3 regions of the Lactobacillus delbrueckii subsp. jakobsenii ZN7a-9 genome follow, and region 1 is predicted to be linked to each of the others. Evidence: predicted binding sites of a transcription regulator. Region 1 holds the regulator's gene; each other region holds the start of a gene.
What was found. Region 1 encodes NrdR, which represses ribonucleotide reductase genes. Its sites were predicted from a motif close to ACACNATATATNGTGT; they were not measured.

Region 1 (10,809 bases):
TAGAAGGTGGGGTTCCTCCCAAATGGGGGCTTTCAGAACTGGGCCCCTCTCTCTGAAGCGGGAGGAATCATGTCTTCTATTTACTTTTCGATTATACCCCCTTGCCCGAATAAGACAAGGCTTTTTTGCCATTTTTTTCAAAAAATCTAAGGCAGGCGGCGGTTGTTCCCGTAAACCACCACTTCTTTAGCCAAATAGCGGACTCTTTGCATCAGCCGGGCCGCCTTGACCGGGTCATCCGCGTTCTTGGTCGCGCTAAAGTGGCTCTCCAGGGTCTTCATGTCAAAGTTGGAACTGAAGAAGGTCGGCAGGTCATTGTCCATCCGGGCCTGGAGAATCACGCCTAAAACGTCGTCTCTTGACCAGGGACTGAGGGTTTCGGCCCCGATGTCGTCCAAAATCAAGACATCGCAAACCGCCAGGCGCTGGATTTCCGTCTGCAGGCTGTTGTCGCCGAAGTGGCTGGACAAACCAGCGATAAAGGTCGGCATGTGCAAAAAGATCACCCTGCCGCCCATTTCCGCTACCCGGTTGGCCAGGCCCGCTAAAATGTAGGTCTTCCCGACTCCGAAGTCCCCGCTTAAATAGAGGCCCTTGGCATGGGGATTGCTCTGGTAAGCCTGCAAAAAGGCCCCCACTTCAAACAAGGCCTGCTTGCGGTCATCGGCCATGTCCAAGTCAGCCAGCTTGACCCGGCGCAATTTCTCCGGCAGGTCAATCAACTCAATCCGCCGCTTGGCTGCTGCTTCTTTGTCCCGGCGCTGCTTGTCCTGGCTGGCCTGGTAACGAATCCCGATTAAAGGACCCTCCATGAAAAGCTGGGGCAAATAGCCGCTGATCACCTTGTCGTGGCTGTCTTTTTGCCGGCAGTATTCATAGAGGCTGGCAAAGCTGGCGTCCACGCTCTCCTTAGTCAGCTGGTCCTGGTGGGCCGTCAGAAAGGCCCGGACGTCGGGGTCAGCGAAGACCTGTTTTTTCATCTTTTCAAATGATTCCGCCGAAAAATCATGCCCGTTCTTGGCTGCCGCGGCCTTAGCCGCATCACTCAACATGTCGCCAATTGCTCTCATCTAATCACCCCTACTTGTCTTTCCTGTCCGGCCCCTGCAGCATCTTCCGCAGGTCTTCATCAGAAATATTGACCGGCTGGACAAACTGCTTCTTGTTCCAGTCAGTCCCCTGTTCAAGCCGCCGGCTGCCTGAATATGCCGGGTAGTTCTTCTTTTGCCCTGACTGGGCCTGTTTCTTCCCAGCGCGCAGGTGCTTGATGGCGGCTTCCGGGGTCATGATTCCCTTTTGCAGCCAGTCGTTGGCAATCCGGTAGGCCAAATCCTGGGTCAAAACCGGCTGGTAGTTGAGGCAGGTGTAGACCAGAACATTGATCAAGTCCATTTCCAGGCCGACATTTTCCCGCAAATCATAGACGATCTGCCGCTCTCTGGCCGTGGTAAAGCCGCCCTTTTCCCGCTTCATGTCATCCAGGAAGTTGACCGGGGACTTGCTCTTCACCAGGTCTAAAAACTGCTGGTCTTGCTGGTCCACGCTCGGCCGGTCCTGCTTTTCTTCCTGGCGCTTGATTACCTGCTTGCGGCGGTGGTCAGCCTTGTAGTTGTAGTTGAGGCTCTTTCTGATCGCCGCGGCGTCCAGCTGGTAGCTGCCATGCAGGGTCGGTAGGGTTTCGTTGATAAACTCTTCCTCGCTTAAGCCGTAAAGTTCCATGATGGACCGGATTTCGTCTTTCTGCCGGTCGATCTCGCTTTCCGGGATCTGGTAAGTCGCGAAGCGGTCTTTCAAATACTGCCAGTCGATCTGCTTTAAGTTGACCTGGGCTTCTTCCGTCTTCTGGCCGGCATTTTCCTCGGCCGCCTTTTGGACGTCTTCAGAAGGATTGATGGCCTCATTTTCCGGCAGGCGGAAGACTTCAAAAAAGGAAGCGGAAACTTCTTCTAGGTTGTCTAGCTGCCGCTCCTTGACCTGGGCCTGCTTGGCAAATTCCCGGGACAGCTGGCTGAAGCGGACCCCGCCAACTTTTTCTTTTAAGAGGCTGGCTAACAGCGAAGTGTTGAAAAACTCACTGGCCTCCGGCACGGCGTGCAGCTTAAAAGCCAGGATATCCCCCAAGCGGAGATTGTGGCTGACATAGGTCTTGAGTAGCCCCACAGCTTCCAGCTTATGCAGGGCCTGCCAGAGCTGGCGGAGGCTGCAGTCCAGGTCTTCTTGCAGGCTGTACAGGGCACTTGAAGCCGACAAAGACCGGTAAGGATCAAAGCCCTGGACCAGGGTCTGGTAGAGGGCAACCCCTAAAGCCCCGATCAAGGGCTGGTAGAGCTTGATTAAGACCTGCCCTTGCCCTGACTGGTCGGCCAGCTCATTTAAAACGACGTACCTGAGGCGGGGATTGGAATTTTCGTACATGGACTACTTAGCCTTGCTGTGCCGATCCATCATGTCCTCCATGGTCTTCATGAAGCTGGACATGTCAGTGAACTGGCGGTAGATGGAGGCAAAGCGGATGTAGGCCACGTCGTCGATATCGGCTAATTGGTCCATGACCAGTTCCCCGATTTCCTTGGAGTAGATTTCGCTGACTCCTTTAGCCCGGATCCGGTTTTCAACATTGTCGACCAGCTTGTTGAGCTGCTCGCTAGTTACCGGCCGCTTCTGGCAGGCAGCCGCCACCCCGTTCAGGATCTTTTCCCGGCTAAAGGCCTCTCTGGTGCCGTCGTTCTTGATCACCAAAAGGGGTGACTGTTCCACCCGTTCAAAAGTCGTAAAACGGTAGCCGCAGTTTTCGCATTCCCGCCGCCGGCGGATGGTCCGCCCTTCGTCAGTTGGCCGGGAGTCAATAACCCGGGAGGCGTTTTGATGGCAATTTGGACAAAGCATTGTGAAGCTCCTTTCACGCGATAGTTTTCAGCAGATTGCTCAATTTATCTCTTAATTCTTCTATTGTACCAGTATTTTCAAGGACATAGCTAGCCAACAGGCGTTTTTCCCCTAAGGGCAGCTGGGCCTGCATCCGCCTTTTAGCTTCTGCTTCACTTAAAGAGTCCCGCTTCATCAAGCGGTCCAGTTCCACTTCTTCCGGGGCCGCGATCAAGAGGACAGCGTCAAAGTAGTCCTGCCAGCCAGCCTCAAAGAGCAGGGGAACATCGATGACGCAAACAGAAGCCTGGCTGTCTTTCATCTGCTTTTGAACTTCTTTTAAGACCTCGCCTTGGGTAATTTCAGACAATTTGGCCAAAGCCTTAGGATTGGCAAAGACATACTGGCCCAGCTTCTTCCTGTTAAGACTCCGATCTTCATTGAAGAAGTCCGGCCCGAATTCTTCTAAGATCTTTTGCCAGGAGACCTGGCCCACTTCGGCCTGCTGGTGGGCAATCAAGTCGCTGTCGATGACCTGGCAGCCCAGCTCTTTTAATATCCGGCTGGCGGTCGACTTGCCCGTGGCAATCCCGCCGGTCAGCCCCAGATAAAAAGTCATCTAATCTTTTACCGAATCATAAAACTTACTAAATCTTGATAATCACATCAGTATTGGTAAGTTTTTCTGATATTCCTTTCTAGTTAAATCTATGGGTAGATTCAACTTGGCAAAAGAAATCAGATTTTTAACCTTTTGAAGTTAAGGTCAGTGAGTATGGTTGGCTGTCAAATAACGCCGGATAGCGTCATCCAATAGCTTTTTATCTTTTATCTGCCCCACTGGAAACTTTTAGCCTGGCAGTCGGAAAGGCATCTTGCCCGCAAAAAGCAGGCAAGCATATCGTGATGCATCTCGAAGCAGTCAAGCCGCGATTTTAATACCCCGAACTGAGTTCGTTAAAGTTGACTGCTCTTACATGCTAGAGCCTTCAACTTTGTAGTATTACTTGGCTTATGCTTCTTTTATCTGACTGGCAAGAATCTCCTTAACTCGCTTGTAAGGCGTGTAAAGCGTGATTTCTTCGTCAGTTAATCTACTCAATATGTTTTCGGCTGCGGCGATATTCGCATTCATCTCGCCGCATTTCTTGCATTTAGTCAGTTCATGATGACTGCCGTATCTTTCCTCAAAATGCTGCCCGCAGATCGGACAGTACTGAGAAGTATATGCCGGATTGACATCATGAGTTTCAATCGAATTCTTGCTTGAAAGATATTCAATACGTTCATCCAGTTGGCCCTTAGTCCATGAATTCAAGCGCTTGCGCATCTTTCTTGCGAATCTGCTGTTATCTGATTTGACGCCTTTTTCTTTTACGAACGTCAAGTCTTCCTTGGCAATGACCGCCGGATGCTCTGTCTCGATCATTCTGTTTATCGCACAGTTGATAAAGCTTCTGACAGTTTCATGAGCTGACCGGTAGCTCTTTTCATACGACTTTCTGCCGATATTGTTCTGCTCCAGATTCTTAAGCTTGCCAAGCAGTTTTCTTTTCTTCTTCGAAGCTGTCTTGGACAAAGGCTTGTCCTTTTTCTCCAGTTGCTCAAGCTGCTGATTGAGTTGCCAGCGCAAACTCATATATGGCTAGCGATTTGCGTTTCGCTTGCCGTATTCGTCAACGATGGCATTGGCAAGCTTGCTGAAGTTTTTACCATATTCATTGCAGCTGTTGCAGGAAAGCAGGGTGGCAAGCCCCTTGTCAATGCCGATCGCCTTCTTTGAATCATTGCTGTAACGCTTGCTAGAGATCAGCTTATGAACTTCAAGGCGCTGCTTGATGCGGTCAAGCACCACGGTGATATCGCCGGTGCGTGAATAACTCCACGGGCTGGTCATCTCCACAGAAAACTGCTTTCTAGGCATATCTGAACTGAATGAAAAAGTATTTCCTTCAAATGCCCAATTCAAGTCACAATTCATGCTAGAGCCAAGCTTGCCCGACTTCCGTGCTCGGTAGTGGTAGCGGTACGTAATCCGGCGCAGGTAGCTGTGCGCTTGCTTGATTTGCTTATCCGTCAGTTTAGCTTCTATTTCAGTTAAAGCTTCAGTGTATTCTTCCGGCAGATCAATTAGCTTGTGAAGAAGAACGGCTTGCCATGCGCTCTTAAATTTCAAAATAAAGAACAGAAGGTGGCGCTGATCTGCAGAAAGATTTTCATTTCCTTGAATCAGCTTCTTCAAACGGTTAGCCAGATTCGACCACATGCTTTTTATGTTGGCAGATGCCTCACGGAGAGCGCCTACCCAGTGCTTGGTCTGAAAATTGTAGACTGTTTCTAGCTTGCCTTTTGAGCCTTTAACCGGCTTGTTCCACTTGCGAACTTGGTTGCGCAGAGCCTGCCAGTTATTAACCGCTAGCATCGAATGATGCCGCAGTAGCGGTTCAAAAAGAAATGCCGGCATCTGCCGTATCTTTCAAAAAAGTCGGACATTCTGGCAAATTCTTCATCGCTTATCTTTTTGGAGTAGACTCTAACTGTCTTGGGCTGAGTCTTTTTCACTGTCTGCTTGACTGAAGAGTTTCTTGCTTTCTTGGATGACTCTTGCATTCTGATGCGACCTCTTTCCATACAGCTTAGCTGAGAAAACGGTGATTATAGATAAAACATCTTCTACAAGTTCTGAATTTGGAGCAACGTTGTCTGTCTGATTGATGACAACCAGCTCTACATCGTTTGCCTGGCAGATTGTCTCAATCATTTCAAAGCCAAAATGGACAAGCCTGTCTTGGTAATTTACCACGACTCGCTCACACTGCTTCTTGCAGATCATGTTGATCAGCTCTGTCAGGCCCTTTTTCTTATAGTTGAGACTAGATCCAACATCTTGAATGATCTTAAACTGATAGCCATTGACTTCGCAATATCTGGACACTACATCCTTCTGCCTTTGGAGATCTTCTTTTTGATGACCAGAAGAAACCCGGCAATAGCCGATGGTCAGCAGCTTCTTAGGCTTAGACGCCTTCACATTTCCTTGCAGAACTTCATCTAGCATTTCTTTAGTGTAGCGACGTTGATTGGAGGCAGTTCTAAGCGGCGTAATCAGTCCTTCAGCTTCCCAATTGCGGAGAGTTGACTTGGCAACGTTAAGATATTCAGCTGCTTTTGATATGGACATGTATTCGCTCATCGTTTCTTCCTCCCAATCTTTTGATACCGGCATTATATCATGAATTGGTAAGAAAAATTACTATTTAGCACTGGATGAAATTAATACTTTTTAACAGTCACACCCTCTTTTGACAATGCAGGCAGTAGGTGGTTCCCCGCCCGCTGATCTTGATCTTGACAAAGTCTTCCCCGCAGCGGGGGCATGGCTGCCCCTCCTTGCCGTAGACCTTGAGCTTTTCCTGGTAGTGGCCGGACTCCCCTTCCGCGTTTAAGAAGCTGTGGACGGTCGTGCCGCCGTATTTAGTAGCTTCTTCTATGGTTTCATTGATGGCTGAATGGAGGCACTTGACCTGGTCCTTGGTTAATTCGTTAGCTGGCGTTAAGGGGTTAATCCGGCTTTGCCAGAGGACTTCATCAACATAGATGTTGCCCAGACCGGCCACCAGGGTCTGACTCATGAGCAGGCTCTTGATGTTCATGTTCCTCTTCTTCAAGCCTTTTTCAAAGTAGTCCAAGCTAAATTCTGGACTATTTGCTTCAACGCCCAAATTCTTCAAGCCGGTGACCTGGAATTCAGTTCCAGTTTCCACCAATTGCAGGCGGCCGAATTTGCGGACATCCGCGTAGCGGAGGCTGCTTCCATCGGTAAAGGCAAACTGCAGGTGCTCATGCTTGTCTACCGGTGCATCCCAGGTCGTTAGATGGTACTTGCCTTCCATCCGCAAGTGGGAAACGACCGTCAAGTCGCCTAAACGGAAGAGCAGGAATTTGGCATAGCGGTCAACGGCGGTAAAGGTCTTGCCCTTTAACTCCCTTTTAAAAGTTTCCGGGTCGCCGGTGATGACCTTGTCGTACCAAATATCGACATGGTCGATCGTTTTGCCCACGACCAAGGGCCGCAGGGTCCGGCGGACCGTTTCAACTTCTGGCATTTCTGGCATTTTCTACCTCCTACTTTGCTTCATACCAGTCATGGCCCCAGCCGGCGTCAGCGACTAAAGGCACGTCCAACTTAACAGCTGCCTGCATGACTGACGGGACAATCTTCTGGATCGTTTCCAGTTCATCAGCTGGTACGTCAAAGATCAATTCGTCGTGGACCTGGACGACCATCTTGGTCTTTAATCCCAGTTCATCCAGCTTCTTTTGCATGTTGATCATGGCAATCTTCATGATGTCCGCGGCTGACCCTTGGATTGGGGAGTTGATCGCCGTTCTTTCCGCGAAAGAGCGGACATTAAAGTTCTTAGCGTGAATATCTGGCAGGTAGCGGCGGCGGTGCATGATGGTTTCCGCGTAGCCCTTTTCTCTGGCGTCTTTAACAGCCCGGTCCATGTAGGCCTGGATGCCTGGGTATTGCTCAAAGTATTCGTCGATGAATTCCTTGGCCTGCTTGCGGGAGATGTCCAGATTCTTGGAGAGGCCGTAATCGGAGATCCCGTAGACGATCCCAAAGTTGACCGCCTTGGCCCGCCGTCTTTGCAAAGACGTTACTTCGTCAACGCTGCTTAAGTGGAAGATCTTCATGGCCGTGTGGGCGTGGATGTCGTAGCCGGTCTTGAAGGCTTCCTGCATGTTCGGGTCGGCTGAGACATGGGCCAGGACCCGGAGCTCGATTTGAGAGTAGTCGCAGGAGTAGATATAGCCATCCGGACTTGATGGGACAAAAGCCTTTCTGATCTGCTTGCCTTCTTCCGTTCTGGTTGGGATGTTCTGCAGGTTAGGGTCAACTGAAGACAGGCGGCCAGTTGCCGTCAAAGTCTGCAGGTAGCGGGTGTGGATACGGCCGTCACGCTCATCGATGACGTCTAAGAGGCCCTTAACGTAGGTAGACTGGATCTTGGAAATCTGCCGGTATTCCAGGATGTCACTGACAACCGGGCTTTGTTCTTTCAATTGGTTCAAGACTTCAACTGAAGTGGAGTAACCAGTCTTGGTCTTCTTGATAACTGGCAGGCCCAGCTTTTCAAAGAGGATGACCCCCAGCTGCTTTGGTGAATTCAAGTTGAATTCTTCTCCGGCTTCCTTGTAGATCTTCTCTTCCAGTTCCTTTAAACGGACAGCAAAGTCGTTTTCCAGTTCCTTTAAGCGGGAAGGCTGGACCTTGATCCCGTTCATCTCCATCTTGGCCAGAACTCTAGCCGTTGGCAGTTCGATTGAATCGTAGAGGTCATCTTGCTCGTGGTCCTTTAACTGCTTTAACAGACTGTCCTTCAAAGCCGCGATCGCCGCGGTCTTGCCGGCCAGGTGGTTGAAGAAGACAGCGTCATCTGCCGGAATCTTAGCATTCTTCCCCTTCCCGTAGACTTCCAGGTCGGTCTTTAAGTCAAAGTAGCCGTAGCCTTGTACCAGTTCACCCAGGTCGTTGGAATTTTTCTCATTGTCAACCAGGTAAGAAGCTAGGAGCAGGTCAAAGGTCAAAGATTCAGCCTTGATTCCCAGCCGGTAGAGGCCGTAAGTGGTCCGCTTTAAGTCAAAGACGTTCTTTTGAACGGCAGAATCTTCCAGCATTCCCTTCAAGGGGCTTTCCTGCAAGAGGAAGACGTCCCGGCTGACGAAAGTTTCCCCGCCGATTTTCAAGGCAAAACCGGCGAAGTCGGCCAGGTGGTAGTTGTCGCCAAACATGGCCAGGTAGAAAGTAACTTCAGCAGCCTTTGGCAGCTGGTCTAAGTTATCAGCACTGAGCACGACATAGTCCTGCTTTTTAACTTCCGTCTTGTTTTCAGTCAACTCCCCTTTTTGGGCCAAGTCGGCCAGAAAGCGGCGGAAGTTCATCTTTTCGTAGAAGCGACGGAGGTCGTCGATATTGCTGCCCTCATAGCTAAGGTCATCAAGGGTCACTTCCACCGGGCTGTCGCAGTTGATGGTGGCCAGCTTTTTACCCAAAAGGGCATTGTCCTTGCTGGCGATCAGGTTTTCCTTCAGCTTGGACTTCTTCATTTCATCAACGTGGTCATACAAGTTCTCCACGCTGCCGTATTCCTGGATCAATTTAGATGCAGTCTTTGGGCCGACCTTGGCCACGCCTGGGTAATTGTCGGACGGGTCACCCATCAAAGCCTTCATGTCGATGAACTCAGTCGGGGTCACCCCGTTGACTTCTCTCATGTGGTCTGGAGTGAAGGCTTCCAGTTTAGTTACCCCGGACTTGGTCACGTAGACGGTGACATGGTCACTGGCCAATTGGGTCAAGTCCTTGTCCCCGGAAACAACGGCCACTTCATAGCCGGCTTCAGCTCCTTTTTTAGCCATGGTGCCGATGATGTCGTCGGCTTCATAGTTGGCCAGTTCGTAGCTCTTGATTCCCATGTCCTTGAGCATTTCCCGCAAGTAAGGGAGCTGTTCGGAAAGCTCTGCCGGAGTCTTGTCCCGGCCGCCCTTGTAATCTTTGTACATGGCGGTTCTGAAGGTGGTCTTGCCGGCGTCAAAGGCCACCAGGATATGACTTGGGTCTTCCTGCTTTAGGACCACGTCCAGCATGTTTTTAAAGGCATAGAGGGCGTTGGTGTGGAGACCTTCTGGATTCTTAAACTTGTCCAGCTGCTGGTACATGGCGAAAAAGGCCCGGAAGGCCACGGAATTGCCATCGATTAAAAGTAACTTCTTCTTGTTCATTGTCATTCCTTGCAAAATAAAAACTGTCAAAATACCTATATGTATTTTAACAGTTTTTGCTAGTTCGTTAATTATTTAGATCCACCTTCTGTTTTCACGTTCTTGTAGAACATGAGCCAGAGGAAGACTACGATTATGGCTAGGAAAATAAAGGCGTGCTGGGTGCCGATTGCTGTCGGCCGCGGGCCTTTTGACCCATACTGGGCTTGGCTCAGGGCCACAATAGCTGAAGTCAGAGAAGTCCCGATGGCGCCGGCAAATTGCTGGACGGTATTTAAGAAGGCATTGACTTGCGCAGAGAATTCCGGCTTAAGGTTGGCCAAAGCGTTGGTCATAATGGCGCCAATGCTCATTCCCATCCCGGTCATGTAGATGATATAAACCAGTGAAATTACAAGATCAGACATCTGCTGGGACAAACAGGCAAAGGCAATCAGCTCGGCAGCCATCAGACTGGCCCCGGTAATGATTGGGAAGCGGGCCCCTTTGTCGTCATAGAGGCGGCCCCCAACCACGCTCATCATGGCCCCGACCATGCCAGCCGGCATGGTAACCAGACCAGCAACAGTAGCCGTAGACTGGTTGACCAATTGGACGTAGTTAGGCAGCAGGAAGGCGTTGCCCAAAGAACAGAGCTGGATCATGAGAAAGCCCAGCAAGTGCACGCTGAAGGATTTGTTCTTGAGAATTTCAAAGTGCAGGATCGGTTGAGCCAGCTTTTTGGACCGGCCCAGCAAGAAACCCAAAGAGCAGAGACCGATAAAGATCGGAAAGAGATTGGTCAGCAACTTGCCTGATGAAAGGTTGCTGAAGCCATAGATAACGCCGGCAAAGAGAACAGCGATAAAGACAATGCTCAAGAAGTCCGGCTTGATCTTGACGATATTGGACTTCTGCTGGATGCCGTAAAGGCCTAAGAAGAGAGACAAGATGATCAAAGGCATCAAGAAAAAGAAGACGTAGCGCCAGCCCAGGTTGTTGATGACAAGACCCCCCGAAGGTCGGCCCCAAGGCAGGAGCAACGCCAGTGATCAAGTTGCCAAAGCCCATCATAAGACCAATTTTGTCAGCTGGCACCTGCTCTAAGATGATGTTGAACATGAGTGGCAAGGCGATCCCGGTGCCCAGGCCTTGGATGGTCCGGCCCAGGAGCAG
Region 2 (10,809 bases), 820 kb from region 1:
AGGGTCATCCCCTGGTACTTGCCCTTGCTGGAGTACGGCGACATGTCGTTGACATAGGCCGGAATGGCGGAAAAGGCCGTCGATTCACCCAAGGTCAGGATCGACATGGACAAGACGAAGCCCGGGTAGGTCTTGGCGAAAATCAAGGTCAGCCAGGACACGGCAAACATGAAGATCCCGAAGTAGATCTGCTGGTAGATGCTCTTGAAGATCCGCGGGAAGCGGGCCAAAATCAGCTGCACGACCACGATGATGCCGGCGTTGATCGTCCATAAAGTTGAGTAAAGGTGGAAAGGAATCCCCAGGCTGACCATGTAAACGGACAGGTTGGACTCCCAGTTCATGTACATCAGCCAGGTCACCCCCAGGGTGATGAAGAAGCCCATGGTCATCCAGAAGTTGGCCTTTGGCATCTTTTCCGCCTTCAGCGGGGTTTGGCCAGTCTTCTTCTGCTCCTGCCGGCGGGCATGGTAGGCCACGATCGGCTTAAACTTGCAGAAGGCAACTAAAGTCCCGATCAAGAAAAGGCAGCTGGCAATGATAAAGAGCAGCTCAATTGAGTAGTCGTAAAGGTAGCCGACAACCAAGGTCCCGATTACCACCCCCAGGTTCTGGGAGAAGTAGAGAATATTGAAGACATACCGGCCCGGATACTTGCGCAGGCTGGTGGCGATGGAATTGACCAGGGCCCCGTTCCAGCCCCCTAAAAAGCCCGTGCAGACCAACCAGACCCAGTAAACCGGCCAGCCATGGAAGAAGGCCATGGCCAACAGGACCAAAGCATCCAGCAGCATCCCGCCCGTAATCAAAGGATAAGGATTGAGCCGGTCAAAAAGCCGGCCGCTGATGGTTGACCCCAGCATGTTGGCCACGCAGTTGCAGAAGAGGACGATCCCGATTACCGACAGACTGATCCCCAACCGCTTGTTTAGGTAAACGGAAGTCAGTGGCCAAATGAAGCTGGCCCCGATCCAAGTAGCCAGTTCGGCCACGACCAGCCAGGGCAGCGCGATTTCCGGCAACTGGCTCTGTCCGTGTTTAGTTTTCATTTATCCATTCCTCCTTTTCTAAATTTAATTGCTAAAAATACTCCAGGCAATAAGAAAACCACGACTCAGCAAGCCATGGCTCCTCTCTTTATTATAATTCTACAACTCTTTCTTCTTTCCTTGCAATGCGCGCAGGTCGGTAATATCCTGCAAGACTTCCAAAACGCCCAGATATTCCCCGGCCTTGTTTCTGACCGCCAGGTATTGGATATAGACGAAGCGGCCCCGGACTTCAAACCAGAAGGCATGCTTGTCCTTTCTCCCGCTTCTCAGGTCATCCACGATGGCCTTGACCTTAGGCACGCTTTTTGGCATGTGAATGCTAAACAGGTTCATGCCCAGGTCGTTTTTCGAATGGGGATAAAAGCCGCAGCTGCCGCCAAAGTAGCGGATGACGTCGTCCTTGTCCACAAAGACCAGGTCCAGGGGCAAAAGGTCCAGGACGGCCGAGAGCTGCTCATAGCTGAGGCTGCCTTCCGCGAACTCAATAAAGGACTCCGTCAGGGCTGGCCGGGCTTTTTCCTCTGCCTGCTCGACTTCCACCAGCTTTTGGTAGTTTTCGGCTTCATTGCCGCCCAGCTGGCCGGCAAAAGCCCCGATCTGGTCATTCCACTTGGCGATCGCCGCCGGGTCGGCTGCCTTTTTCTCAGCCAGTTCGGCCGCGGATGGCCGCCAGGCTGACGGATTGGGAATCAAGCAGTAGCCCACCCGGGGCTCGTCTTCCTTGACCCTAAGCCAGTCGGCCGGCGTCGCCACTTCCGTCAAGAGCGGCAGCATGATCGCCTCTTCCTTGAAGATCATTTCGGTGACTTCCTTGGCCGCCTGCTTGACCTTTTTGGCCAAAAGTTCTGCCTCGCCCGTTTCAGCCGCCTGCCGGGCCTCCTTGATCCAGGCCCGGATATCATCGTCTACCCCCCACATGACCTGGGGCGGGGCTGTGATGCCGTACTTGGTCATCAAGGGAAACATGGAGATTTCTTTTCTGGTATAGTGCTTGTCTACTTGGGCCAGGTCTGCCAGCTCCTGCTTGATTTTGGCTAAAAGTTCCGGGGCTGGCTTTGCTTCATACTTGGCCAGGTCTGGTAAAAGGGCATCGTTAACCAGAGAGGTCAAAACGACATTCTCCTGCTTCAAGGTCTGGACCGGGTGGCCGGGCCGGGCAAAAGCCTCCCCTGCTTCCTGCCCGCCGATCGATCCCCGGAAGACTTCCGCGTGGACCGTACACAAGTTCTGGATTTCCTGGGGGTTGAGGCCGCCGGCGATCAAGGCCCGCTCAGCTTCCGTGATTTCCTTGACTGAGACTGAAGAAAAAGCCTCGTTGAACATGGCCTTGGCCTGGTCAAAGTCCCCCTTGTCCCGCAAAAGGCGCAAGATCTCCAGCAGCTTCTCCTGCCTCTCCTTTAAAGACATGGTCATCACTCAGTCACCTCGTATCCCTTCAAGCGCAGCTTCTCCTTGACCTCTTCCAGGTCAAAGCCCATGGCCCGGCAGCCCATCGGCAGGGTCATCAGCCGGCCCACCGTGTCCAGCATGCCCGGAATCTTGATCCGGTTGAAGCCGATCTCGGCCATATCTTCGGTAAATTCCGGATACTGGTCAGCGAAAGTCTTGATCGGCTGGTGGAGGTTGATCTCCTTAGCCGCCGGAGCCGGCTCTTCCTTGATGCCCAGCTGCTTTTTCGCCTGCTCGCTTAAGCGGTCCGGGGTCCAGACCGGGTACCAGACCAGCTTGATGTCCACCTGCTTGATGGCGGCCAGCTGGCCCACCGCCTGGCGGATTTCCCGGTTGAGGTAGTCGTTTAAGGGGCAGCCGGCTGTGGTCAAGGTCATGGTCACCAGGCAGTTGCCCTCATCATCGATGTCGACTCCGTAGATGAGGCCCAGGTCGACCACATTGACCAGGAGCTCCGGGTCGATGACGGTCTGCAGCTGACCGATGACCTGGTTAACCAAGGCGCGTTTTTCTTCGTTCATTTTTTCCTCGCTAAAAAACTATCTCTGCAGCTTGTCCCAGATGACCGGGTGCAGGTCCGGGGTCTTGAGGGACTTCTGCACGTCAATGATCCGCTGATTGCTGGACCCTCTGAACTGCAGGGTCAGGTCCTTCAAGTTGTCCATAAAGCGGCCGTCAACCAGGATGTCTAGCTTCTTGAGCATTTCCACCTTGTCCGGGGTCTCCTTTAAGAGTTCCTCCCAGGTATAGCCTGACCAGGACCAAATGTCCTTGCTGTGGCCGTATTCGGCCCGGACCCGGTCGATGATCCGGTTGCAGACCCAGGTATTCAAAAAGGGTTCCCCGCCAAGCAAGGTCAGCCCTTGAACATAGGACTGGCCGATATCCGCGATAATCTGGTCTTCCAATTCCTGGGTGTAGGGACGGCCGTAGTTGAAGTTCTGGGCGGCCAGGTTGTAGCAGCCCGGGCAGTCAAAGAGGCAGCCGGACACGTATAAGGAGCAGCGGACCCCTTCCCCGTCAACGAAGTTGAAGGACTTGTAGTCGGCAATCTTATGCTTGCTGTAGTCTTCTGAGATCCATTCGCCCGGCTTGGGATTCTTGGGCTGGCGCTTCATCTTCCGGGGCTTGGCCGTCTGGCCGGCATTTTTAGCCTTGTACTGGTTGGCGTCCACAAAGACCGTTTCCCCGCCGACGCTGATCCGGATCAGGTTGTCCCGGACGTCAGGGCCTTCTTGCTGATTCTTGTCTTTCTCTGGCATCTCGCTTCTCCTTTGCTTTCGATAAAAAATAGGCAGGAATGATTCCTGCCTATTAGTATAATTCTTTTCGTTTAGTATTGGCTGTTCTTCTGCTTTTCCAGGCTGGCTTCCTCGCTGACCATGCCCAAGCTCATGTGCTTGGCCCGGTGGGCAATTTCTTCATGCCGGCCGTGGACCATTGGCCGCTTCAGCGGGTTGCCCAGGTAGCCGCAAGTCCGCTTGACGCAGTCGCAGGTTTCCGGGTTGTGGTTGCCGCATTGCGGACATTCAAAGCCCTTGGCGGTTGACTTGAACTCGCCGGCAAAGCCGCATTCGTAGCACTTGTCGATCGGGGTGTTGGTACCCAGGTAGCCGACTCTGTTGTAAGCCCAGTCCCAGACAGCTTCCAGAGCGGCCGGGTTTTGCTTCAAGTTCGGGTATTCGCAGTAGTGGATGAAACCACCGGCAGCGTAGTATGGGTAGTCCTTTTCAAAGTCTAGCTTTTCAAATGGGGTTGGGTGCTTGCGGACGTCGTAGTGGAAGGAGTTGGTGTAGTATTCCTTGTCCGTGATGTCCTTGACCTTGCCGAACTTCTCCGTGTCTAGGCGGCAGAAGCGGTCGGTCAGACTTTCACTTGGGGTGGAGTAGACGCTGTAGTGGTAGTGGTTCGGGTCTTCCTTTTCCCACTTGGCGCAGGCATCATGCATCTTCTTGACCACTTCCAAAGTGAAGGCCTTGGCTTCCGGGTCCTTTTCCCAGTCTGGCCCGTAGAAGACCGTGCCGACTTCGTAAAGGCCGATGTAGCCCAGGGAAACCGTGGCCCGGCCGTTCTTGAAGAAGTCGTTGACGTCGCCGTCATCGCTAACCCCTTGGCCAAAGGCGCCGTATTCATACAGGGTTGGAGCGTTGACCGGCTTAGCTTCAGTGACCTTCTTGGCCTTGTATTCGCAGGCTTGCCGGCCCAGTTCCAGGCGGTCATTGAAAATTTCCCAGAAGCGGTCCATGTCGCCCTGGCTTTCCATGGCGATTCTTGGCAGGTTTAAGGTAACCACGCCCAGGTTCATTCGCCCGGAGTTGACTTCCCGGCTCTGTTCATCCTTCCAGCCTTGCAGGAAGGACCGGCAGCCCATCGGGGCCTTGAAGGAGCCAGTGATGTCAATGATCTTGTCGTAGCTCAAAACGTCTGGGTACATCCGCTTGGTAGCACATTCCAGGGCCAGCTTCTTGATGTCGTAGTTCGGGTCGCCTGGGTGGAGGTTAAGCCCCTTCTTCAAGCTGAAGACCAGCTTCGGGAAGATGGCCGTCCGGTGTTCCCGGCCCAGGCCTTCGATCCGGACCTGCAGGATGTCCTTTTGGATTTCTCTTTCAATCCAGTTGGTCCCTAAGCCAAAGCCCAAGGTGGTGAAAGGAGTCTGCCCCTGGCTGGAGAACATGGTGTTGATCTCGTATTCCAGGCTCTGCATAGCGTCGTAGATGTCCTTTTGGGTCCGCTTCTTGGCAAAAGCCTTTACCTTGTCTTCGTCGTCGACGAACTCACGCCCTTCTTCCAGGTGCTTTTTGTAGTCCTTTTCGGCAAAAGGCGCCAGGACTTCGTCGCAACGGTCAAAAGAGCAACCGCCGTATTGGCTGGAAGCCACGCTGGTGATGATCTGGGCTACCTGGCTGGTGGCCACCCGGATGGAGTTCGGTACTTCCACAAAGGCGTTGCCGATCTTGAAGCCGTGGTTGAGCATGTAGTCAAAGTCAATCAGGCAGCAGTTGGACATTGGTGAAAGAGGAGTGTAGTCCAGGTCGTGCCAATGGATGTCCCCCCGCAGGTGGGCCTTGGCGATGTGCTGAGGCATTATGGTCAGACCAACCGTCTTGCCCACAGTCCCGGCAGTCAAGTCCCGCTGGGTGGCAAAGACGTCAGAGTCCTTGTTGGCATTTTCGTGGACGATACTTGGATCCTTGTCGACCAGCTTGGCCAGACGCTGCTTGGTGTCAGTTTCTGCCCGCCAGTCGGCTTCGTCTTCCTGCCGCTTGGCTTCGTATTCCTTGGCTTCATTCAGATAGCCCAGTTCGTTCAAGCTGGCTCTGAAGGCAGCGTGGACTTGAACGGCGTCAACCGTGTAGGTGGCCAGCTTGGCGTAAACCTTGCTCAAAACGGCAGCCTTGATTTCGTTGTCTTCCAGGCCAAGTTCATCCAGAACCATTTCCAGCTTGAATTGTTCAAATTTAAATGGGGCGCCGTCGCGCTTGATGAACTTCTTTGGTGCGTTAGCGAAATTCAAGCTCACAGTTTCTGTTGCTGGCTTTAACATGACAATCAACCTCTTATCTCTCAAAAATACCTTGCCTTTTTACATCAGCCTCTGGGGCTGTTTAAGCGAGTTACTCACAAGAACCAGACTATCTTATGGATTAAGTGTGGATAACCACCACATCTTGTTTAGTTCCTAAGATAAGCATAGCACAAAATACCAGATATTGTGGTCTATACAAAGGTCCATTTCTGTTAAATGACAGGAGAGAATTCAGTTGTCACGGGACTTGGAGCCCGTATATTTTTAAAAAAAGAATATTTTGCTTGAGCAAATATTTTTAGTCTTTTGCCAAAGTCCTTCAAAAATTTAAAAAAGATGAAAAAAGCCCTTGATTTTCATCAAGAGCTTATAAAAGTATTGGCTATTTATCGAAGTACTGGCCCTTGTTGACCTGGAAGTAGGTCTTGAAGCGCTTGTAGTAGTTGTGGAACATGTACTTCATCAAGAGCCAGCGCTTAAAGGAGCTGTCCTGGTCGTAGAAGACGGTCGTCCCCACCTGGCCGGCATCGATAAGTTTCAAGGCCGCCTGCTTGGCCTCGTTGTCGACCGCGTATTCCTTGAAGATCTTCTCCGGCACGCCCAGCCAGAGCATGTGGCTGCTCTCCAGCTTGTTGGCATAGACGGTCTCCTGGCCGGCCAAGGAGTCTTCAGCGTAGTCGTCAACGTACCACTTGGCCAGGTTGTAGCCGTTCAAGGTCACGTAGAAGCTGGACCGGCCTTGGCGGAGGTTGATTTCAAAGAATTTGTACTGGCCGTCGCGGGCATCGTACTTGATGTCGAAGTTGGCCATGCCGACATAGTTGATCTTCTCCAGGAAGGTCTGGACGGTCTCGTAAAGCTTTTCATCATAGGCCGGCAAAATAGCCATGTAGTTCCCAATTGACTGCGGAGTCGGGTCTTCCAAAAGCGGGTGGCCCAGGCACATCATCTTGACCTGGTGGTTCTTGTCCACGTAGGCGTTCAAGACCCGCATGTTGGAGTCGTCGCCCGGGATGAAGTCCTGCAGAATCAAGTCTTCCTTGTAGCCATTGGTGTAGATCTTGCCCACAATGTCCTTGAATTCAGCCAGGTCCTTGATGACAAAAGCCTTCTTCCGCCCTTCAAACTGGACATCCAGCCAGGAAACCGGGTCTTCCGGCTTCAAGACAACCGGGAAGGCAAAAGGCACGTCGGCGTATGACCCATCCTGGTAGTCAGCCAGCTTGATGATCTTGGTCTTCGGGTAAGGCAGGCCGTATTCTTCACAGACTTCGTAGAAGCCTTCCTTAGAGATCAGCTTTTCCAAAAGCTGGTAGTCGATGTAAGGAACGACGAAGGTCCCTTCCAGTTCTTGCTTGTGCTTAGCCAAAAGTTCTGCATAGCCGTCCCCACAAGCGATCAGAATGACTGGCTCTTCATGATTCTTGTATTCCTTGATTTTTTCCTGCATGACTTTCATGAAGCCCGGGTCTTCGGAAAAACCAGGGTACACTTCAACGTCCACGATCTTGGAATAGCGGGTGGCCGCCAATTGCGTTGCCGCCCAAGCCTGGACCTTGATGCCGTATGCTTCGTTAAAAGACCGCGCCATCCCGTAGACGTTGATGTCACTGCCAAGCAAAATTGGTGTAAATTTAGCCATTAGTAATTAAATTCTCTTTCTCTTCTTTTTGGATTAGAGCAGCTTGCCCTGGGCGATCAAGCTGGCCACTTCCGGCTGCACGTGCTGGTACTTGCGCACGGTTTCCTCGTAGTCAACGAAGAAGAGCTTGTACCAAACCAGGAAGGTGTAGATTGCCCAGATCTGCCGGCGGTGAGAACCGTCCCCATTGTAGTTCTCATCCAGTAGGTCCAGGATCTTCTTTTGTTCAAAAATATCATTGACGAAGTCTTCGCTGAAGAGGTCTCTTACCTGCTTGTAGAAACGCTCTTCCTGCAGCCATTGCTTAATTGGCGTCGGGAAGCCCAGCTTCGGCCGCTTGGCCCATTCATCCGGCAGGACCTGTTCTGAAGCCTTGCGCAGGGCGTACTTGGTGTCGTATTTGTTGACCAGGTACTTGCTTGGAATAGAGTTGGCCAGTTTGGCGATCTTCACGTCCAGGTAAGGCACCCGGAGTTCCAGGGAGTGGGCCATGGAAATCTTGTCAGCCTTCTGCTCGATGTCGTTGAGCATGAAGTGGTGCAGGTCGATGTACTGCATCTGCTTGACATTGTCCAGGTCCTTGACCTTCTTGAAGTCTTCCTGGTAGTTGCCGTTAACCGTCAGCTTGTTCCGGTAGCTCGGCTGCAAGACAGCATTAGCGTCCTTGGAAGTGAAGATGGTCGGGTAGTCCATGTCGTAGATGACTGACTGGCCCACGTAGAATTCGCTTGGTTCAGCCAGGTTGGTGTAAAGGTGCACCTTGCCCGGGAAGTTTGGCATCTTCTTGATCTTATGAGCCAGCTTAACCCGCTTTCCCTTTGGCAGCTTCTTCAGCTTGTCGGTAAAGACCTTGATGACATTGTTGTGGGTGTGCATCCCGTAATTGACATAGCCGGCAAAAAGCTCATCGGCCCCTTCCCCGGACAGGGCAACAGTCACGTGCTTTCTGGCCAATTTGCACAGGTACCACAAAGGAATGATTGACGGGTTGGCGTCTGGTTCGTCCATGTGGTACTGCATTTCCGGGAAGTCCCGCATGGCTTCTTCTGAGTAGACCTTGTCAGCGTAGAAGTGCCAGCCGTTGATGTCGGCCAGGGCCTTGGCCTTGGAAGCTTCATCGTAGGTGCTGTCGTCAAAGCCGATGGAGAAGACTTCATCCGGGTCCAAAAGGGCCGTCAGGAAGCTGGAGTCAACCCCTTCACTAAGGAAGGCCCCGACCTTAACGTCGGCGTTGCGGTAAAGGTCAACCGTTTCCTTCAAGTCTTCGTTGATCTTCTTGACTGTTTCTTCAAAGGAAAGGTTGTTGTCCTTGTATTCGGCATCCCAGTACTGGTGGGTCTTCATCTTGCCGTCCTTGTATTCAAACCAGTGACCTGGCTGGAAGCGGTAGACGCCCTTGAAGAAGGTTTCCTTAAGGTCGTTGTACTGGTTCATCAGGTATGGCTTGACGGCTTCGGTATTCAGTTCCTTTTTAAAATGAGGGAAGGGCAAAAAGCTCTTCAATTCTGAGCCGACCAAAAGGTGACCGTCCACGTCCTGGTAGTACATCGGCTTGATCCCGAAGAAGTCCCGGGCCCCGTACATGGTCTGGGTATTGTCGTCCCAGATGATGAAGGCGAACATCCCCCGGACCCGCTTAAGGATCCCGTCCATCCCCCATTCTTCATAGCCGTGCAGGATGACTTCAGTGTCGGCCTTGGTGGAGAAGGTGTGGCCCGCCTTGATCAGTTCCTCTCTTAAGGGCTTGAAGTTGTAGATTTCCCCGTTGAAAATGATCGCCCGGCTGCGGTCTTCGTTGTAGATTGGCTGACTACCGCCCCGCAGGTCGATAATCGACAGTCTTCTGAAACCAAGGGCCACCTTGTCGTTGGTGTACATCCCGTCACTGTTTGGTCCCCGGTGTTGGATGGTAGCCATCATCTTGCCGATGGCCGCCTGCTTGTTATTGATTTCTGGATCGTAAAAGGCGACAATTCCGCACATGTTTTCTCTCCCTTAATTCTAGTTAGTTTCTATAAAGTCAACTTCTTATTATAAAACAAGGGCTCTAATGTTTACAGAGTCCTTGTCAATCTTTACTTAAATGAAAAAAATTCTCCGTCTGGTCGCGGCCCCATAGCCAAAGACCTTGATCCGCCGCCGGAAAAGGTCCACGTTGACGACATAGCCGGCAAATTCATTCTGGTGGTCCATCTTCCGGTTTAAGTTCTTGTTATACTTGTTCGTCAGCTGGTGGTTGGGTCCCATCAAGGCTGAGCAGTTGAACAGAACGTACTGGATGCCGTTGATCCGGTACTGGTCTTCCACATGCCGGTGGCCGCAGAAGTAGGCGATGATCCGGGCGTCCTTGACCGCGGTGAAGTCAAAGTCGTTGCTCAAGCGGAATTCCGCCGGCACGTCCTTGCTGGAGTGCATCCGGCCCTTTTCCTTCTGGTTGAAGGCCACCAAGAGTTCATGCAGGGACCGCCCGTTGTACTTCAAGGCATTGCCGCCCTTCCGGTTGATCGGGTTGGCGTGGCTGAGCAGGATAACTTGCTTGCCGCTTGACTGCTGCAGGATTTCGATCAGTTCCTGCACCTGGTCTTCCCGTACCCCCAGGGTCAATTTAACATCGTACTTTTTCTGCCCTTTTTCATCCAAAATGTAGGGAATGTCTGACGTATTCAGACTGATCACCCGGACATGGCCCTGGTCAAACCAGGCCACCCCGTGCTGGCGGGAAACATAGCCCAATTCCCGTTGCCGGTACATCTCCGGCCACATAATCTTCTCAAACTCCCGCTCCGGGAAGCTGGCCTTCAAGTCATGGTGCTCGTCAAACTTGTCATTTTCGTCATGGTTGCCCTTGATCATGAGGTAAGGCACCTTGCTGGACTTAAAGGAGTCCCGCAGCTTCATCAGTTCGCTTTCGCTGATGAGGCCGGCGTCAGAGCCGTCGATCCAGTCGCCCAGGTGGCATTTGAGGTCCAAAATATCCAGCTGGTCCAGGTAGGAAAACTCTTTGACATGCATCAAGCCGTTCCAGCCATAGAAGTCCAGGCTGTCAACATTCTTGAAGTGGGTGTCGGTAATGACCCCGATATTGACAGAGTCGTCTCCTTCCCGGATTTCCTTTTTCACGTCGCTGACAAAGCGGGCCA
Region 3 (10,809 bases), 700 kb from region 1:
TGCAGAAGCCAAACGCGGAAATTTTTGACTACTTTTTCGCCAGAAGCGGCTACAGCCCCAACCAAACTGTCTTCTTCGGCGACGGCCTGTCCTCTGACATCATGGGAGCGGAAAACTACGGCTTTGCCAGCATCTGGTTCAACCACCGCCACCGGCAGAAGACCCTGCCAGTCCACCCCCTCTTTGAGGTGGACAACTATGCCCAGTTCCAGCGGATCTTGAAAAAAGACTTCGCCCCGACCGCTCTGCGTTAGTTTCCGTTATACTTAAAGCAGACAGACTTTAAGAAAGATTTGGGGAAAAATGGAAAATTACTTTTTTGATTTCGACGGCACGATCTGCGAATCGCGCCACATCTACGCGGCCTGCGCCTGCACTTGGGGCGCCTTTGACCCGGCCAGCCTGAAGAAGGAAAAGGCTGACTACACGGTCGACTATCCCCTGGAAATTTTGGCGATCTAGAAAAAAGCGAAGAGTAAAAACGACAGAGAGTAAAGAAAAACAGAAAGTGAAGATAAAATGCGACTGATTTCTTGGAACATTGACTCATTGAACGCGGCCTTGACGGGGACTTCCCCGCGGGCGGAAATGACCCGGGGGGTCTTGAAAAACTTGCATGACCTGGACCCAGATGTCCTGGCCCTGCAGGAAACCAAGCTGCCGGCCAGCGGGCCAAGCAAAAAGCATCAGGCGGCTCTGGCTGACCTTTTTCCGGAATATGATTTCGTTTGGCGGTCCAGCATGGAGCCAGCCCGGAAGGGTTACGCGGGCACGATGTTTTTGTATAAGAAGGGCCTGGATCCGGTAGTGACCCGGCCGAAAATCGGGGCCCCGGAGCCGATGGACTTTGAAGGGCGGATTTTGACTCTGGAATTCCCGGACTTTTACGTGACCCAGGTCTACACGCCAAATGCCGGCAACGGTCTGGTCCGCTTGGGTGACCGGCAGGAATGGGACAAGTGCTACCGGGCCTACCTGGAAGAATTGGACAAGAAGAAGCCAGTCCTGGCCAGCGGGGACTTCAACGCCGCCTACCAGGAAATCGACTTGAAGCACCCGGAAAACAACCACCATTCCGCCGGCTTTACGGATGAAGAAAGAGCGGGCTTTGGCCAGCTTTTGGCGGCGGGCTTCACGGATACCTTCCGCCAGATCCACGGCCAGGTGGAGGGCGTCTACTCCTGGTGGGCCCAGCGGGTGCGGACGGCTAAGGCCAATAATTCCGGCTGGAGAATCGACTACTGGCTGGTTTCCAACCGCCTGGCTGACCAGGTGGAGAAGTCGGAAATGATCGAGACTGGAGAAAGAGCGGATCATTGTCCAATTTTATTGGAAATTAAGCTGTGATTTGGTTACAATTAGAAGTTAGAGGTTGAAGAAACAAAGAAGTTTTAGTTAATTTTTAGTGTATGAGGCGTATGTGTATATGAAGAGATTAGAAAAAGGGGTCATCGGCTTGATCCTGGTCATTTTTGCCGGCACGGTGATTATGGCCGTCTCGAGCGGTGGCCAGAAAGCAGAAAGCAGTTCAGACGCCTTCGATACTTCAGAGTACCGGAAGGCAGTCAAGTCAACCGACAACCACCACTTCAAGAACATGAAGGTGGAATTGTCCGGCAAGAAGAGCAAGATTACTGGCATCCTGCCCAAGACGCCGACTTCTGTCAGCCTGCTCAAGCAGTGGGAGAGCAAGAAGGTTGACCTGGATTTTACGGCCAGCAAGAAGGATAGCGTGCTGATCAGCAAGCAGACAGTTAAGCTGCCAACCCCTAAGGGGCAGGAATTGACACATGCCACGGTTGGTGAAATCGGCTATGACCCGGACAGCGACAAGGTCTTGATTTTTGCCAGTGACAAGAACTACAGCCGGGGGTTCTATCCTTTAGGTAATTTGAAGCGGAACGAACCGAGCCCGGCTAGTTTGAGTGCCGACCAGGATCCGCTGGAATTCAGTTTTAAAGATTAAGCAGAAGGACTTTCGCTTTAAGCGGCAGTCCTTTTTTCTTTCCTGTTACTTTTGCCTTGTTTTCTGAATTTTTAACTGGCTTGAAACTTTTTTAATTAAGTAAGGCTTGCACTTTGGACAAAATTGTTTTATTGTTTATTATGAGAAAACGATTGATGACATATTAAAAAATAAGGAGGAATCTTTAATGAGAAAAGTAGCAGTGATCGGCATGGGACACGTTGGGGCCACGGCGGCCTTTATTCTTTTTACCCACGGGGTAGCGGACGAATTGGTCTTGCTGGACAAGAATGAGACCAAGTGTCGGGCTGAATGGGGCGACTTGCGCGACACCCTGGGCAGAAACGACTTCTACGTCAACGTCAAGTGGGGCGACTGGAAAGAGCTGGCGGACGCTGACTTGATCATCACCGCTTTTGGTGACGTGGCGGCCTCAATCACGACAGGCGACCGGTTCGCGGAATTCCCGATCAACACCAAGAACGCGGTTGAAGTTGGCCAGAAGATCAAGGACAGCGGCTTCAAGGGCGTCATCATCAACATCTCCAACCCTTGTGACGTGGTAACCTCCATCTTGCAAAAGGTGACAGGCCTGCCAAAGAGCCAGGTCTTCGGGACCGGGACCTTCCTGGACACTTCCAGAATGCAGCGGGTTGTCGGGGAAAAGCTGGGCCAGGACCCGAGAAACGTGTCCGGCTTCAACCTGGGCGAGCACGGGTCCAGCCAGTTCACGGCCTGGTCAACTGTTTGGGTCAACAACCGGCCAGCCAAGGACCTCTTCAATGAAGCAGAGAAAGAAGAAATGGACCGCTTGAGCAAGGACAATGCCTTCATGGTCGGCAAGGGCAAGGGCTACACCTGCTACGCTGTCGCTACCTGCGCGGTCCGTTTGGCCAGAGCCGTCTTCTCTGACGCCAAGTTCTACGGCCCGACCAGCTGCTACGTTGAATCTCTGGGGACCTACATCGGCTACCCGTCAATCGTTGGCAAGCATGGGGTAGAAGAAGTGCCAGTTCTGGACTTGCCAGCTGACGAACAAGCCAAGCTGGAAGCTTCCGCTAAGAAGCTGAAGGACAGCCTGGCCAGCTTGGAATAATTAAAACGATTCTGACAAGTCAAAAGAATTTTAGCGTAAGAAAATCCTCCCGGTCGGGAGGATTTTTGTTATAATGAGCTTAATTACAAAAAGTAAGGAAAATGACAGGAGGCAAAAAATGACTTTGCACGGTTTGGAAGATACTTACGAATTAGCCAATGGGGTCAAGATCCCGGTAATCGGTTTCGGGACCTGGCAGACGCCAGACGGCGATGTGGCCCAAGAAGCAGTTGAGACAGCCTTGAATGCCGGCTACCGGCACATCGACACGGCCGCAGTTTATGGCAATGAAGCCAGCGTGGGCCGGGCCATCAAGCGCAGCGGTGTCAAGCGGAGCGACTTGTTCGTGACCAGCAAGCTTTGGAACGGGTCCCACAGCTATGAAGGGGCCAAGGCGGCTATTGACGACAGCCTGCTCAAGCTGGACACGGACTACCTGGACCTGTACTTGATTCACTGGCCAAATCCAGTTGCCATCCGGGACCACTGGGCAGAAGGCAACGCGGAAGCCTGGCGGGCCATGGAAGAAGCCGTTCAAGCTGGCAAGATCCGGGCAATCGGGGTCTCCAACTTCCGCCGCCACCACCTGGAAGCCCTCTTAAAAACGGCAGAAATCAAGCCTGTGGTCAACCAGATCTGCCTCAACCCAAATGACTTGCAAGCGGAAGTAACGGCCGCTAACAAGGAATACGGCCTTTTGAGCGAGGCTTACAGTCCTTTGGGCACGGGCGGTCTTTTGGGCAATGAGACCATCAAGGCAGTTGGGGCCAAGTACGGCAAGTCCAGCGCCCAGGTTTTGATCCGCTGGTCCCTGCAGCATAACTTTTTACCACTACCGAAGTCAGTTCACCCGGACTACATCAAGGCCAACGCTGAGGTCTTTGACTTTGCGCTTACTGCAGATGACATGGCCAAGCTGGATGGCCTGCAAGGGATCGGCCAGCCAGTCCTGGATCCGGACCAAGCAGAATTTTAAAGACAAAAGCAAAAAGAAGTAAAAAAATTATAAGAAAGACTATATAATATGCCGAAAAACGAATTGGTGGTTATATAGTCTTTTTGTATATATCCGGAAAAGCCGAACAAAAATTGCTAAAAAATTTTTCAAAAAAATTTGACAGCGGGTGAAGGCTTACGGGGCTTGAATTAAGCCAACATACAGTTTCTCGTGTTCGCCTAGTTACACAATACTACATCTTGTGTTTCACAGGAAGAGTGCTAATATATGGAGTGCTTAAAAAATAATGAGACAAGCAGAAAGGACCTGAGAAGATGAGTGAAGAAATATCTCTCTCGGAGGAATTTATCGACCGGGTGAAAGCGAGTGTAAAACCTCACTGGGGCAAGCTGGGCTGGGTCACCTACAAGCGGACCTACGCCCGCTGGCTTCCGGAAAAGGGACGGAGTGAAAACTGGGATGAAACCGTCAAGCGGGTGGTTGAAGGCAACATCAACCTGGATCCCCGCCTTCAAGACTCCCCAAGTCTGGAACTGAAGCAGAGCTTGACTGAAGAAGCAGAGCGGCTCTACAAGCTGATCTACGGCCTGGGCGCGACGCCATCTGGCCGGAACTTGTGGATTTCCGGGACTGACTATCAGAGACAGACCGGGGATTCCTTAAACAACTGCTGGTTTGTGGCCATCCGTCCGCAAAAGTACGGGGACAGCAAGATCGTGCCCAGCTACCTTGGCAAGCAGGAAAAGGCCGTTTCCATGCCTTTCTCCTTCCTCTTTGACGAACTGATGAAGGGGGGCGGGGTTGGCTTCTCAGTTGCCAGATCCAACATCAGCCAGATTCCCCGGGTCGACTTTGCCATCGACCTGCAGCTGGTGGTCGATGAGACCAGTGAATCCTACGACGCTTCCGTCAAGGTCGGGGCCGTCGGCAAGAATGAATTAGTTCAAGATGCTGACAGTATCTACTACCGCCTGCCGGACACCCGGGAGGGCTGGGTTTTGGCCAATGCCCTCTTGATTGACCTCCACTTTGCCCAGACCAACCCGGACCGTAAGCAAAAGCTGATCCTGGACTTGTCCGACATCCGTCCTTACGGGGCAGAAATCCATGGCTTCGGCGGCACGGCTTCCGGCCCAATGCCCTTGATCTCCATGCTGCTGGACGTTAACGAAGTCTTGAATAATAAGGCTGGTGGCCGTCTTACGGCTGTCGATGCCGCCGACATCTGCAACTTGATCGGCAAGGCAGTCGTGGCCGGCAATGTCCGCCGGTCAGCGGAACTGGCCCTGGGCTCAAATGATGACCAGGACTTCATTTCCATGAAGCAGGACCAAGAGAAGCTGATGCACCACCGCTGGGCATCCAACAACAGCGTGGCGGTTGATTCAGCCTTCAGCGGCTACCAGCCGATCGCTGCCGGGATCCGGGAAAACGGGGAGCCAGGGATCGTGAACCTGGACCTATCCAAGAACTATGGCCGGATTATTGATGGCTACCAGGCTGGAATTGACGGGGACGTGGAAGGGACCAACCCTTGTGGGGAGATCTCCCTGGCCAACGGGGAACCTTGCAACCTCTTTGAAGTCTTCCCGCTGATCGCGGAAGAACAGGGCTGGGATTTGCAGGAAGTTTTTGCCTTAGCGGCCCGCTACGCCAAGCGGGTAACCTTCAGTCCTTATGACTGGGAAATTTCCCGGAAAATAATTCAAAAGAACCGCCGGATCGGGATCTCCATGTCCGGGATCCAGGACTGGCTTTTGACCAGACTGGGCAACCGGGTGGTTACCGGCTTCAAGGATGACTTTGACCCGGAAACCCATGAAGCTATCAAGGTGCCAGTCTACGACAAGCGGGCCATTAAGATGGTTGACCAGCTTTACAAGGCCGTGGTCAAGGCTGACCAGGCCTACAGTAAGACTTTGGGCTGCAATGAATCAATCAAGCACACCACGGTCAAGCCATCAGGCACGGTGGCTAAGCTGGCCGGTGCCAGTGAAGGCATGCACTTCCACTACGGGGCTTACTTGATCCAGCGGATCCGTTTCCAGGATTCTGACCCGCTTTTGCCAGCCTTGAAGGCCTGCGGCTACCGGACGGAAGCCGACATCTACACGGAAAACACGACCTGCGTGGAATTCCCGATCAAGGCGGTAGGGGCGGACAACCCTAACTTTGCCTCAGCTGGCACGGTTTCAATCGCGGAACAGTTTGCCACCCAGGCCTTCTTGCAGACTTACTGGTCGGACAACGCGGTTTCCTGCACGATTACTTTCCAGGATTCCGAAGGTGACCAGGTTGAACCCTTGCTCCGCCAGTACCGCTTTATCACCAAGTCAACCTCGCTTCTGCCATACTTTGGCGGTTCCCTGCAGCAAGCGCCAAAGGAACCGATCGATAAGGAGACTTACGAAAAGCGCAGCCAGGAAATTACCGGCAACGTGGAAGAAGTCTTCAGCCAGCTGAACAGCGACGTCAAGGACCTGGAACTGGTCGACCAGACCGACTGTGAAGGCGGCGCCTGCCCAATTAAGTAAGGCAGGCAAAATAGCGATAAAAGACATAAGAAAAAACTAAAATCGCCGATTGTAAAATTAAACTGAACACTGTTCTGATCCAGTAAGAAAAATCGTTTTCACTGGATTCGAGCACAAAAAATCCATTTCAACCATCTGGTAGAATATGAATTACCACAAACATTTCTAGAGAGGTTAAAATGGATCATTCATATTCTAACACTAAACCACACCAAAAGGGCAAGCACCTTACGCTGAACGACCGGACTACAATCCAGGAGCTGCACTCTAAGGGCTACTCTAATCGTGCTATAGCTAGAGAACTTAACTGCTCACCAAGCACGGTCGGATATGAGCTCAAAAGAGGCACAGTATCCCTGTATACCGGCAATGTGAAGCGGTATAAAGCTGTCGAAGGGCAAAGAACTTACGAACTACATAGAAGCAAATGCGGCCGCAAGAGCTTGTTTCTTCGCAGACAAAAGTTCATCGACTATGTTTCCCACTGCTTCCATAATCATGGCTGGTCTCTTGATGCTTGCGTGGGTTATGCTTTGGCCAAGGGAATCTTCCAGAAGGATCAGGTCGTATCAACCAAAACTCTGTATAACTACGTTGACTTGGGCCTAATGGATATCAAGAACGGTGATCTCCCAGAGAAGGTCAAGCGCAATACTAAGACTCGTCGTGCCCGTGTAAACAAGCGTATCCTGGGACGAAGCATCGATGAACGTAGTCCTAGAGTCGAAAGCCGTAAGGACTTTGGTCACTGGGAATGCGATCTGGTTCTTGGACACAAGACTAAGGACGATGATGTGTTGCTTACTCTGTGCGAACGAAAGACGCGTCAGTTCTTCATGATCAAGATTGAGGATAAGACCTCAGCTAGCGTTATGAAGGCATTTGATAAGCTTCGAGAGTACTACGGATCCAAATGGAATCAAATCTTTAAGTCTATCACAACCGACAACGGATCTGAGTTCGCAGATCTATCCGATCTTGAACAAGTTTCCAAGACTCTTGTGTCCTTATACATCCTGTGATAAAGGCAGCGTAGAACGGCACAACGGGCTTATAAGACGCTATATTCCCAAGGGAGACCGTATGGATAAGTACAGTGTGGAAGATATTGCTAAGATCGAGGTATGGTGCAACTCTCTTCCTCGGAAGATCTTAAACTACAAGACTCCAGAAGAGTACTTTGACACCGAACTTGACCGCATTTACCGGCGTAGATAGTCAAAATCTACCAAATGTTATGGTAAGTGTTCAATTTATTCTTGCAATTGGCGAAAATTATCAAGATATTGTGGTGTGTAACTAATGGGCGAAAATTATCAAGATATTGTGGTGTGTAACTAATGAATGATGAAAATTTTGTTCAAGTAAAGAATCTACGCAAGGTTTATGAAAACGGCCATGAAGCAATCAAGGACGTTAGTTTTTCCGTTAAAAAAGGCGATCTGGTCTGCTTATTAGGCCCTTCCGGCTGTGGAAAGACGACCATTTTGAATATGCTGGCCGGTCTTCTTACACCAACTAGCGGTGACATTTTATTTGATGGCAAGTCGGTAGTAAAAACCGCGCCTAAGGATCGGCAAATCGGTTATGTTTTCCAGAACTATGCCCTATATCCGCATATGACTGTCTTGCAAAACATTATGTTTCCATTAACGGTCGGCAAGAATAAGCGTCCTAAGGCTGAAGCTGAAAAGGTTGCTAGAAAGTACATGAATTTAACGCAGATTGATGAATTTGCGGATCAAAAACCTGGTCTGCTTTCCGGTGGTCAACAGCAGCGTGTAGCGATTGCCCGTGCCTTGGTGCAAGAACCTAAGATCTTGCTTATGGATGAACCATTGAGTAATTTGGATGCTCGTCTGCGGTTAAAGATTCGTGAAGAAATTCGTTCATTAGTCAAAAAAGTTGGCATTACGACTTTATTTGTTACACATGATCAAGAAGAAGCTTTGTCGATCGGCGATAAGATCATTCTGTTCAATGACGGCGTGATTCAACAAGATGATTTGGTTCAAAACTTCTACTTGGAACCAAATAATTACTTTGTTGCTAACTTTGTTGGCAATCCAGTAATTGACAACTTCTCGGTTGAAGTCAAAGATGGTAAAGTTACTGGCTCAGATTTTGAAATTGCAGTCAATGATTTGAAACAAGACCGTTTTAAGCATGAATTAAAAGATGGCAAATATGTTTTGTCAGTTAGACCTGAAAATATTTTGCCAGCTGAAAGTGGAAACGTTAAGGTCACAATTCAAGATATTGAATTGATAGGTCGTGAACGTATTTTGAAATTCAATCATGATGGCATTCAAGCTCGTTCTTTGGTTGATTTGGAAACTCCAATTAAGGCAGGAGACAATATCAACCTTAAAATGCGGCTTGATCGCATCTTCATCTTTACCCCAGAAGGGGAGCGTGTTTACTAATGAAGCAAAATCAAAAAAGGGCTTGGCTCTTTCTGGCTCCAACCATTATTTTTGTAACGGGCTTTAGTATTTTCCCAATTTTGCGGGCCTTTGTTATGAGTTTTCAAGGTGGACCGTTAATTGCCTTGGATTGGACGGGCTTTAGCAATTATCAGTATATTTTCAAAGATCCCGAGTTCTGGACGGCAATCAAGAACACTATTATTTATGCTTTGGTTTCTGTACCAGTAGCTTTAGCGATCTCGATTATGCTGGCTTGGTTGATTTTCAGTAAGGCGAAGAGAAAGTCGTTCTTTGAAACTACTTTCTTCATGCCATATGTTACAAGTACGATTGCGATCGGTATTGTCTTTCGCTATATTTTCAATGGTGACTATGGTTTGCTCAACTTCGTTTTGAAAGCGTTGCATTTGCCTGCACCTAACTGGATTGATGATCCTTCAATGTCATTAACGACGATCATTATTTTTGGTGTTTGGACAAGCTTGGCTTTTAACATTGTTATCTTGATGGGTGCCTTGAGAAATATTGATCCTAACTATTACACGATTGCTGATATGTATGGGGCAAGCGGTACCGAAAAGTTTTGGCGGATTACTATGCCGCAGTTGATTCCAACGATCGCTTTCTTATTAACGATGAATATTATCGCAGCCTTCAAAGTTTATACTTCAGTATATGCCTTGTTCAATGGGCAAGCCGGCGTCGGCAACTCTGCGACGACTGCAGTGTTCTACATCTATAACAAATTCCAGATTGTTGGTACGCCAGGTGTAGCGATGGCTGCCACTGTTGTGTTATTTTTGATCATTTTGTTTATTACTTTCTTGCAGCGCAAGATGATGAAAAAGATTGGAGGGCAGTAAAAGATGAAAAAGATTCGCTGGGGCAGATTATTTGCCTATTTGATTTTGACTTTCTTTGCAATTATTACTGTCTTTCCTTTCATTTATATGATTTTGGGTGGATTAATGAGTTTCCAAGAAACAACAACGATTCCGCCAACAATCATTCCAAAAAATCCACAATGGGGCAACTATGCTAGTGTTTTTGCGCAGGCTCCATTTGCACGCTATTTCTTAAACACCTTCATTACTACGAGTGTAACGACAATTGTTAGTTTGTTCAACGCGATATTAGGTGCCTTTGCAATGGTTAACCTTCATTTTAAAGGCAAGAACTTCGTTCAAATCGTTTTGCTGTCATTGCTGATGGTTCCTGGTGAAGCAATAATTTTCACCAACTACAATACTGTTGCAAAGATGGGCCTTCTTAACACTTACCTCGGTTTGATATTGCCATTCCTTACTTCAATTTTCTACATGTACTACTTGCAGAGCTATTTTGGCGCTATTTCAAGAACAATTTATAAGGCTGCCAAAATTGACGGTGTATCTGACTGGGAATATATTTGGAAAATTTTAGTCCCAATGTCACGGGGTGGTTTATTCACTGTTGGTTTGTTAAGCTTTATTTCTGGCTGGAATTCATTCCTATGGCCATTGTTGGTAACTAATGAAGACAGTATGCGGCTTCTTAACAACGGATTAACTAATTTCGCTTCTGATGCCGGTAGTGAAACCCAATTGCAATTAGCTGCTGCTACTTTGACAGTTTTGCCAATTTTAGTTCTTTACTTCATTTTTAGAAAACAAATTATTCGCGGAGTAGTTCGTAATGACCTTAAGGGATAAAACAACCGTTACTTTTTATAATGGCTTGACCACAATTGGCGGACCTATGATTGAAGTTGCCTATAATGATTCACACGTTTTGTTTGATTTAGGCGAGGTATATCGTCCTGAACTCGGTTTGAGTATGGACGATGA

Region 2: the regulator NrdR is predicted to act here: its motif matches at 6,202-6,217, upstream of nrdD (anaerobic ribonucleoside-triphosphate reductase).
Region 3: the regulator NrdR is predicted to act here: its motif matches at 4,250-4,265, upstream of nrdJ (ribonucleoside-triphosphate reductase, adenosylcobalamin-dependent).

The regions. Positions count from the first base shown of each region.
Region 1 covers NZ_CP018218.1:1,633,473-1,644,281, forward strand. The annotation lists gene dnaI (primosomal protein DnaI) at 147-1,070, opposite strand; gene LJ046_RS08310 (DnaD domain protein) at 1,081-2,415, opposite strand; gene nrdR (transcriptional regulator NrdR) at 2,419-2,886, opposite strand; gene coaE (dephospho-CoA kinase) at 2,900-3,484, opposite strand; partial or broken gene LJ046_RS10650 (RNA-guided endonuclease TnpB family protein) at 3,878-5,358, opposite strand; gene LJ046_RS08330 (IS607 family transposase) at 5,399-6,058, opposite strand; gene mutM (DNA-formamidopyrimidine glycosylase) at 6,156-6,980, opposite strand; gene polA (DNA polymerase I) at 6,991-9,654, opposite strand; partial or broken gene LJ046_RS08345 (MFS transporter) at 9,726-10,809, opposite strand, start outside.
Region 2 covers NZ_CP018218.1:556,884-567,692, reverse strand. The annotation lists gene LJ046_RS02960 (MDR family MFS transporter) at 1-1,049, opposite strand, end outside; gene LJ046_RS02955 (DUF438 domain-containing protein) at 1,149-2,465, opposite strand; gene LJ046_RS02950 (iron-sulfur cluster assembly protein) at 2,465-3,022, opposite strand; gene nrdG (anaerobic ribonucleoside-triphosphate reductase activating protein) at 3,041-3,763, opposite strand; gene nrdD (anaerobic ribonucleoside-triphosphate reductase) at 3,835-6,045, opposite strand; gene LJ046_RS02935 (carboxylate--amine ligase) at 6,410-7,669, opposite strand; gene asnB (asparagine synthase (glutamine-hydrolyzing)) at 7,703-9,652, opposite strand; gene LJ046_RS02925 (metallophosphoesterase family protein) at 9,749-10,809, opposite strand, start outside.
Region 3 covers NZ_CP018218.1:440,453-451,261, forward strand. The annotation lists gene LJ046_RS02380 (YjjG family noncanonical pyrimidine nucleotidase) at 1-254, shown strand, start outside; gene LJ046_RS02385 (hypothetical protein) at 304-462, shown strand; gene LJ046_RS02390 (exodeoxyribonuclease III) at 520-1,347, shown strand; gene LJ046_RS02395 (cyclophilin-like fold protein) at 1,427-1,966, shown strand; gene LJ046_RS02400 (L-lactate dehydrogenase) at 2,154-3,062, shown strand; gene LJ046_RS02405 (aldo/keto reductase) at 3,181-4,038, shown strand; gene nrdJ (ribonucleoside-triphosphate reductase, adenosylcobalamin-dependent) at 4,335-6,554, shown strand; partial or broken gene LJ046_RS02415 (IS30 family transposase) at 6,734-7,772, shown strand; gene LJ046_RS02420 (ABC transporter ATP-binding protein) at 7,895-8,980, shown strand; gene LJ046_RS02425 (carbohydrate ABC transporter permease) at 8,980-9,846, shown strand; gene LJ046_RS02430 (carbohydrate ABC transporter permease) at 9,850-10,674, shown strand; gene LJ046_RS02435 (MBL fold metallo-hydrolase) at 10,658-10,809, shown strand, end outside.